2 linked regions of the Candidatus Puniceispirillum marinum IMCC1322 genome follow. The protein of the gene in region 1 interacts with the protein of each later gene in a pairwise test. Links are inferred from orthologs where the notes say so. Each region holds a gene or a part of one and is shown on either strand. Other genes may lie near its edges.

The links. The genes of interacting proteins can lie anywhere in the genome.
Region 2: the proteins of SAR116_RS10535 (region 1) and SAR116_RS09430 interact in binary tests that used the Escherichia coli proteins (3 or more experiments, as listed by UniProt). The link is inferred for Candidatus Puniceispirillum marinum IMCC1322 from one-to-one orthologs.

Annotation. Positions count from the first base shown.
Region 1 is NC_014010.1:2,260,687-2,264,584, reverse strand. The notes cover bases 657-3,561. They hold SAR116_RS10535 (ABC-F family ATP-binding cassette domain-containing protein), read right to left. Parts: upstream 3,108-3,561; coding sequence 1,206-3,107; downstream 657-1,205. Other genes in these bases: SAR116_RS10530 (LysR family transcriptional regulator), read right to left, coding at 3,164-3,561; SAR116_RS10540 (VOC family protein), read right to left, coding at 712-1,071. Outside these bases: SAR116_RS10545 (hypothetical protein), read right to left, coding at 1-620; more of SAR116_RS10530, read right to left, coding at 3,562-3,898. UniProt on the Escherichia coli protein: Genetic data indicate it may be involved in ribosome assembly or function.
Region 2 is NC_014010.1:2,032,493-2,036,993, reverse strand. Bases 513-4,020 are described here. They hold SAR116_RS09430 (2-oxoglutarate dehydrogenase E1 component), read right to left. Parts: upstream 3,647-4,020; coding sequence 713-3,646; downstream 513-712. Other genes in these bases: sucD (succinate--CoA ligase subunit alpha), read right to left, coding at 3,712-4,020; odhB (2-oxoglutarate dehydrogenase complex dihydrolipoyllysine-residue succinyltransferase), read right to left, coding at 513-652. Also shown: more of odhB, read right to left, coding at 1-512; more of sucD, read right to left, coding at 4,021-4,501. UniProt on the Escherichia coli protein: E1 component of the 2-oxoglutarate dehydrogenase (OGDH) complex which catalyzes the decarboxylation of 2-oxoglutarate, the first step in the conversion of 2-oxoglutarate to succinyl-CoA and CO(2).

The DNA.
Region 1 (3,898 bases):
GTGACCAAGCCCAGCGCAATCGCAATCCATGACTGCGCAACCGGCACAAATATCTGGCCGATGGCAAAGGCCACAAAAAAGGGCGACCAGACACAGGATGACACCATGCCCCGCAACGCCGCCTCGGCAGCCATGCGCCGACGCCGCATATCGCTGTTAGGCGGCAAAGCCGCCGATAACATCGCAAAGGCACCCGTATTGATAACGCCACCAAATACATGGCCGGCCATTTGCAAGCCACCTGATGACGCCTCAGGCGGTAAGGTTGCCAACGCTTGCTGGGTCTTGTGAACCGACGGCATGGTCTCAGCTGTCGCGCGGACAAGGATCATGGTTGGCAATAACGCGGCAAAAATGAGTATTCTTCGTCCCGCTTCAAACCATTCATCGCTTGTCGGCAGATGATCGAGTAACAGCCATGCCACAAATCCCAATAACAGCAGAATTATAAAACTGTCACGCCGCATCTTCGGCACTGTCAAAAGACCGAAAATCACAAACATTATAACGCCAACATCACTCAAAGCTGTGGCTTGCTCACCCGCAATAATCTGGATCAAAGCCACCAGCCATATCGCACATAGCAAACCAAAACGGATCACATCGATCATTGACTGCATGTATGTTCGCGCCTTTCACCACCCGGTCATCTGGCATCCACCAGACAAACAAGGTGCTATCTAACGCCACTTTTTTACCGGGCGAAAGCCTTTATCGCGACACGTCCGACCAGATTGCCAATTCATTGCCTGATGGCTCGAAAAAATGAAACCGACGGCCACCCGGAAACGCAAAAATCGGTTTTGCAATGATCCCCCCCGCCGCCACGATATCGGCATAGCTTTGCTCCAGATCGTCGCTATATAGAACAATCAGTGCGCTACCATGCTCGGTGCGGCTATAGGCATTATTAGCAAAAAAACCACCTTCAATGCCGGCATTGGCAAAGGCAACATATTCGGCACCAAAATCTTCAAATATCCAGCCAAAGACACATTCAAAAAAAGCTTTGCTTGCCGGAATGTCACTTGCGGAAAATTCAACATAGTCAATTTTATGATGAGCTGGCATTTCATCCTCCTCTGTTATGTGGCCAGCAGAGCCCCCCTGACTAAAAGTTAGAGACGCAAGCGTAAGGTCAAGTAATAACAGAGGTCAAAGCCCACATAGCTAAATTACAAAAGTGGTAACAGGATTGTGCATGCTTATGCTTCGAGTGCGATGGCCAGAGTTTCCTGTAATGAAAGCCATTCTTCTTCGCCCCGCGCTATGGCCTCATCCACATCAGCAAGCATTTTACCTGCATCAGCTGCCCGACTTTGATTTTTCGTCTCAAAGAAACCGGGCTCTGCCATTTCCTGCTCAATATCAGCTTTCCGTTTTGTCAGTTTTTCCAGCATCTTTTCGGTTTTAGTAATGGCGCTTCGAACCTGCGCCGTATTTTGTCGCTTTTCTTTGCCGGATAAAGCCCGGGCTGGCGGCAGGCTGTCTATATCTGCCGTTTTAAGAGCGTTCGTGTCGTGCCTTGCCGTTTTGCCTTTGCCCGATCGCTGTTTCAAAAGCAATTTGCGATAATCATCCATATCACCATCAAATGGCACAACCGCACCATCGCGCACAATCCACAAGATATCAGCAACCGTTTCAACCAGATGCGGATCATGGCTCACTAGAATGACCGCGCCGTTATAATCATTCAGCGCATGGATAAGCGCTTCTCGGCTTTCTATGTCAAGGTGGTTGGTTGGCTCATCAAGGATCAATATATGCGGCGCATCAATTGCCGCCATAGCCATCAACAATCGGGCTTTCTGGCCGCCTGACAGACGTTCAACCGGGTTTTCGACAATGTCTGCGCCAATCCCTGCCGCCCCAAGACGGCCGCGTAATTTGGTTGGTAATTCATCCGGACGCAACCGCGCCATATGCTGGAACGGCGTTTCACCTGGAACCAGCTCATCCAACTGATGCTGGGCAAAGAAACCTATGCGTAACTTGCCTGATTTCTGAATATCACCTTCAAGCGGCGCCAACCGATCAGCAATTAATTTTGACAGGGTTGATTTGCCTTCGCCATTAGCGCCCAGTAAAGCAATACGGTCATCCTGATCAAGCCGGATATCAATTTTACGCAATACAGCTTTGCCATCATAGCCAACTGACGCATTTTCGATCACCATAAGTGGCGGCGGGAGTGGCGTTGGTGACGGAAACTGAAATTCGGATACAGCACTTTCCGACAAGGCGGCAATAGGTTGCATTTTTTCCAGTTGTTTCAGACGTGATTGTGCCTGACGAGCCTTGGACGCTTTATAACGGAAGCGATCAACAAAACTCTGGATATGTGCACGCTGGGCGTCCTGTTTACGTTTCATTGATTGCTGTTGTTCCAGTTTCAACCGGCGCTCGGCATCAAACTGGTCATAGCTGCCGCCGTAATATGTCAATTTACGATCGGTTAAATGCAAAATACCGGTCACCGATCTATTCAGCAAACCGCGATCATGCGAAATCACCAAAACGGTTTTGCTATATTTGGCCAGAAAGGTTTCCAGCCATACGGCACCTTCCAGATCCAAATAGTTTGTTGGCTCATCGAGAAGCAACAGATCGGGTTGTGAAAACAGCACCGCACCAAGCGCAACCCGCATCCGCCAACCACCTGAAAATTCGGCACAGGCACGTGCTTGTGCCACCGCATCAAACCCAAGACCAGCCAGAATTGTCGCCGCCCGTGACTCGGCAGAATGCGCATCAATATCAGTTAGGCGCATATGAATGTCAGCAATCCGCATAGGGTCCGTTGCACTTTCGGCTTCACGAAGTAAGGCATCGCGCTCCAGATCAGCCGCCAAAACCGTATCAAGAAGGCTAATGCTGGATGCGGGGGCTTCCTGATCAACGCCACCAACCCGAAAATAACTTGGATATTCGATGTTACCTGAATCAAGCGCCCATTCATTTCGGATCAATCTGAACAGGCTTGTCTTGCCAGTTCCATTACGCCCGACGATGCCCACTTTATGGCCAGCCGGAATTGTGGCCGACGCATTTTCGAGCAGGGGTTTGCCATCAATAGCAAAAAATAGGTTCTGAAGCTTTAACATAGGCCGAAGACTTGGCCTCTGGCGACAGATTTGTCAACATCACTGCCTAGCAAATTTTAGGCTTTTGGCGTGATCTGGTTCCAATGCGGGTTCTTATCAAAACGCCAGGCCATAAAATCAACGAATGCACGCGTCCGGCGCGGCAAGATTGTTGTTTTTGGATAAACGGCAAAAATATCAAGCTCGGACCAGTCATGGTCAGCCATCAACGGTACCAGCGTGCCATCATTAATGGCTTCAAAAAGCAGAAATGTCGGTAAATTAACCACACCAAGTCCGGCAATGGCCGCATCGCGCAACACATCACCATTCGTAGCCGACAGACGCTGGCTTACATGCACTGTTCCTGCCTTACCTTCGGGTGTTACATAAGTCCAATCCGATGGTGTTCGGGAATTTGCATAGATTAGCCCAGGCATATCATTGAGAGCTTCTGGATTGTCTAGCGCACCATGTTTGGCAATAAAATCTGGCGATGCACAAGGCACCTGCCGTGCGGTTGATATTTTTTTGGCAATCAGGCTGGAATCCTGCAACGCACCAATACGTATCGCCAGATCAAATCCCTCGGCGATCAGATCAATGCGTTTATCCGACAGATCTATATCGATCCGCACGTCTGGGTTTTCCTTCATGAAGTCAGTAATCAGTGGTGTGATATGCGTGATGCCAAATGATAAAGGCGCATTCAGTCGCAAGACACCACTCAAAATACCTTCGGTATTCTGGACTTCCTGCTGCGCCGCTTCCAACTCGTCCAGAATAGTACGGCAACGGCTGAAAAATCTTTG
Region 2 (4,501 bases), 230 kb from region 1 along the record:
TGAATGTGGTCAGCATCGCCGCGTTATTCTGTGCTTCTTTCAGACGCCCTGCGATCACCCGCCGCAATTTCGACATCGGCACACGCTCTTCACGCGCCGCATCAATCTCGCGCGGTGTTTGCCGTGGTGTCTGGCTTGCTACTTGTGCTGGTGCCGTTGGTGCCGTTGGCGCTTTCATCGCCGCCAGCACATCGGCTTTTGTCAGACGGCCATCAACACCCGTACCAACAATGCTGGCCGGGTTCAGATTATTTTCCTCAACAAGGCGGCGTACGGCTGGCGACAACGGATGCGCATCGGCCTTGGATGCGGTCGGGACTTTATCTGCCGGTATGGCTTCGGCTTTAGCTTCCGGTGCCTTGGCTTGCTCGGCTTTTGCCGGCTCAGCTTTATCTGCGGCAGCGCGTGCGCCTTTGCCGGCTTCAACGCGTGCCAATACAGCGCCAACTTCGACCGTATCACCTTCAGCCACGACCAATTCGCTTAGCTTGCCAGCTACAGGCGAGGGCACTTCCAGCGTCACCTTATCGGTCTCCAGTTCAACTACGGGTTCGTCGGCGGCTACCGTATCACCTGCTTTTTTGATCCAGCGTGCAATCGTTGCGTCGCTAACAGATTCGCCTAGAGTCGGGACAATAATATCGGTTGCCATTACAAGCACCCTCCTTTGGTGCATTGGATATGCATCGGCATCAACACGATGCCACTTCACTTACTCTGCGGCGGCCCTGCCGCTTTGCTTATCAAAACCAAGTGCGTCATCGACTAGCGTCTGCTGTTCCAGCTTATGTCGTGACAGGCTACCTGTCGCTGGTGACGCAGCAGCGGCACGTCCAGCATAGATCGGGCGGCTTTGCTTTGATCCAGCCTGTTCCATCGCCTCTTCGATGAAATCACGAACGAATGTCCAGCCACCCATATTTTTGGGTTCTTCCTGACACCATATGATCTTGGCGTTTGGCACAGCCTCCAAGGCTTCTATCACGGCTTTTGTCGGGAACGGATATAGCTGTTCCAGACGTAGAATTTCTATATCCCATGCCTTGGCTTCATCACGGGCGGCGGCCAGATCATAATAGACTTTGCCGCTACACATCACGATCCGCTTGACTTTACCATGCTTGACCTTGGTATCACGCTCATCAAGAACACGGTGGAAACTTGTGCCACTTGCCATTTCGGCCAAATCCGACACACAGGCCTTATGACGCAATAATGATTTTGGCGTCATCACCACTAACGGCTTGCGGAAATCACGTTTCAGTTGGCGGCGCAGAACATGAAAATAATTCGCCGGTGTCGTGCAATTGACCACCTGCATATTATCCTCGGCACATAGTTGCAGATAGCGCTCAAGACGCGCTGATGAATGTTCTGGGCCCTGACCTTCATAGCCATGCGGCAACAACAGAACCAACGCACTCATCCGTAGCCATTTGGCCTCGCCTGATGAAATGAACTGATCAACCACAACCTGCGCGCCATTGGCAAAATCACCAAACTGCGCTTCCCACATGACCAGCGCATTGGGTTCGGCTTGTGAAAACCCATATTCAAAGCCCATCACCGAGGCTTCGGATAATGGTGAGTCAATCACTTCAAACGGGGCCTGGTCATCGGCCAAATACGCCAGCGGCGCAAAGCGTTCTTCGGTATCCTGATCAACCAGCACTGAATGGCGTTGGCTGAAAGTACCACGGCAGGAATCCTGACCGGATAGGCGCACCGGATTGCCTTCCAGCATCAAGGTACCAAAGGCCAGAAGCTCGGCAGTTGACCAGTCAATGCCAGACCCTTTTTCGATATTGTCAGCACGCGCTTTCAGAATCCGCGTCAATTTCGAATTGATCCGCATATGATCCGGAACCTTGTTCATATCGACGCCAAGCTTGCGCAACACATCGATATCAACAGCGGTTTCGCCGCGGCGAACATCGCCATGCGCCGTGCGCATACCAGACCACATACCCTCAAGCCAATCGGCTTTATTCGGGCGATAGCTTGTGCCAGCCTCAAACTCTTCATCCAGATGCTTGATGCGGTCATCAATGACCTTTTGCGCACCAGCTTTGTCAAACACGCCTTCACTTATCAGCTTCTGGGCATAGATATCACGTGTCGAGGGATGCTGCCCAATCGCCTTATACATAAGCGGCTGGGTAAAGGCTGGTTCATCTCCTTCATTATGGCCAAAGCGGCGATAGCAGAACATATCAATAACAACGTCGGTATTGAAAGCCTGCCGGAATTCAATCGCGATCCGTGCTGTATGCACAACCGCTTCGGGATCATCACCATTGACATGAAAAATCGGTGCCATCACCATTTTAGCAACATCAGTCGGATATGGCGATGAACGTGAATAGGACGGGCTGGTGGTAAAGCCGATCTGGTTATTGACAATGATATGGATCGTGCCCCCGGTGCGATAGCCACGCAGATCCGAAAAGGCAAAGGTTTCACCAACAACGCCCTGTCCGGCAAAGGCCGCATCACCATGCAAAAGAATGCCCAGCACTTCGGTACGGTCATGGTCATCACGCTGTTGCTGTTTGGCCCGCACCCGCCCAACAACAACCGGATCAACAATTTCCAGATGTGATGGGTTTGGTGCCAGACTCAGATGCACCGGGCTATTATCGAACACGCGATCAGCCGATGCACCCATGTGATATTTCACATCACCCGACCCACCCACATCTTCGGGATTTGCCGGATTGCCCAGAAATTCGGAAATGATCGCCCGAAACGGCTTGCTCAGCACATTATGCAGAACATTCAGACGGCCACGATGCGCCATGCCGATAACAGCTTCGCCAAGGCCAAGCTGGTTGCCACGCTTGAGAATTTGTTCGATAGCCGGAATCACCGCTTCGGCACCATCCATGCCAAAACGTTTAGTGCCAGTATATTTCTTATGCAGATAGCGTTCAAATTCTTCGGCATCGACCAGACGTTCATAAATCGCCTGCTTACCTTTGATGGTGAAATCCGTACGGTTGCCGATGGCTTCGATACGTTCCTGAATCCAGGCTTTTTGCGCAGGATCCTGAATATGCATGAATTCGACGCCAATGGTGCCGCAATAGGTCTTGCGCAACACATCAATAATTTCGCGCAAGGTTGCGGTTTCCAGACCCAGCACATAATTGATGAAAATCGGGCGATCCCAGTCATCTTCGCCAAAACCATAGGTTTCAGGATCAAGCTCTGGATGCAATTCCGGCTCTTCCAATGCTAGCGGATCAAGCTGGGCAAGCAGATGCCCGCGGATACGATAGGCGCGGATCAACATCACGGCACGCAATGAGTCCAGCGTCGCCGCCCGCATATTGCCGGCATTCAGATTGCCATTCGACTTATGCGCCGCCGCCACGGCCTTGATCGATGCCTCCGGATCAATGGCACCGACAACACGGCTTGAACCATTGCCCCAGCTTGGCCCCTTTTCTTCAATCTCGTCAAGCGCATCAAGCTGTTCGAAATAACGCGCCCATGACGCATCGACACCGCGCGGATTTTGCCGCCACGCTTCGCTCATTTCTGCAATAAAGGTGGCATTGGCACCAGATAGAAAACTACTATCTAGCGAATCAGCATTTTGATGATCGGCTTCGTCACGGTTTGGGGTTACCGAATCACGCATATCTGTCTATCCATCGCTTATAGGCACAGTTTATGGGGCATAGTGTATAAACTATTCACTTATATTCAAGAAGAATGGTTACCAATCGCTGTCATAACAGCATCACCAAGCGCGGCAGGCGAAGATGCCATCACAAAACCAGCAGTTTCCATCGCCGCAATCTTGTCAACAGCAGCCCCGCTACCACCAGATACAATCGCACCAGCGTGACCCATCCGGCGCCCCGGAGGCGCTGTCTGACCAGCAATAAAGCCTGCAATCGGCTTCCGGTTAGGTTGCGCCATATAATAAGCGGCGGCATCTTCTTCGGCCGAACCACCAATTTCGCCAATCATCACGATCGCTTCGGTCTGGTCATCCGCCAGAAACATTTCCAGACAATCGATAAAGTTGGTGCCATTAACCGGATCACCGCCAATGCCAACACAGGTTGACTGACCAAGACCGGCTGCTGTTGTCTGAGCCACAGCTTCATAGGTCAGCGTGCCCGAACGTGACACGATACCCACCTTGCCCGGTTTATGGATATGACCTGGCATGATACCGATTTTGCATTCACCTGGGGTGATGATGCCTGGACAATTAGGGCCAATAAGGCGGCTTTTGCTGGCATCTAGTGCCCGCTTTACCTTGACCATATCCAGTACGGGAATGCCTTCGGTAATGCAGACGATCAAGGGCATGCCAGCATCGATGGCTTCCATTATCGAATCCGCAGCAAAAGGTGGCGGCACATAGATAACCGATGCGTTAGCTTCGGTTTCGCGCATCGCCTCGACAACCGAATTAAAGACTGGCAGATCAAGATGTGTCTGCCCCCCTTTACCGGGTGTTACCCCGCCAACCATCTTTGTG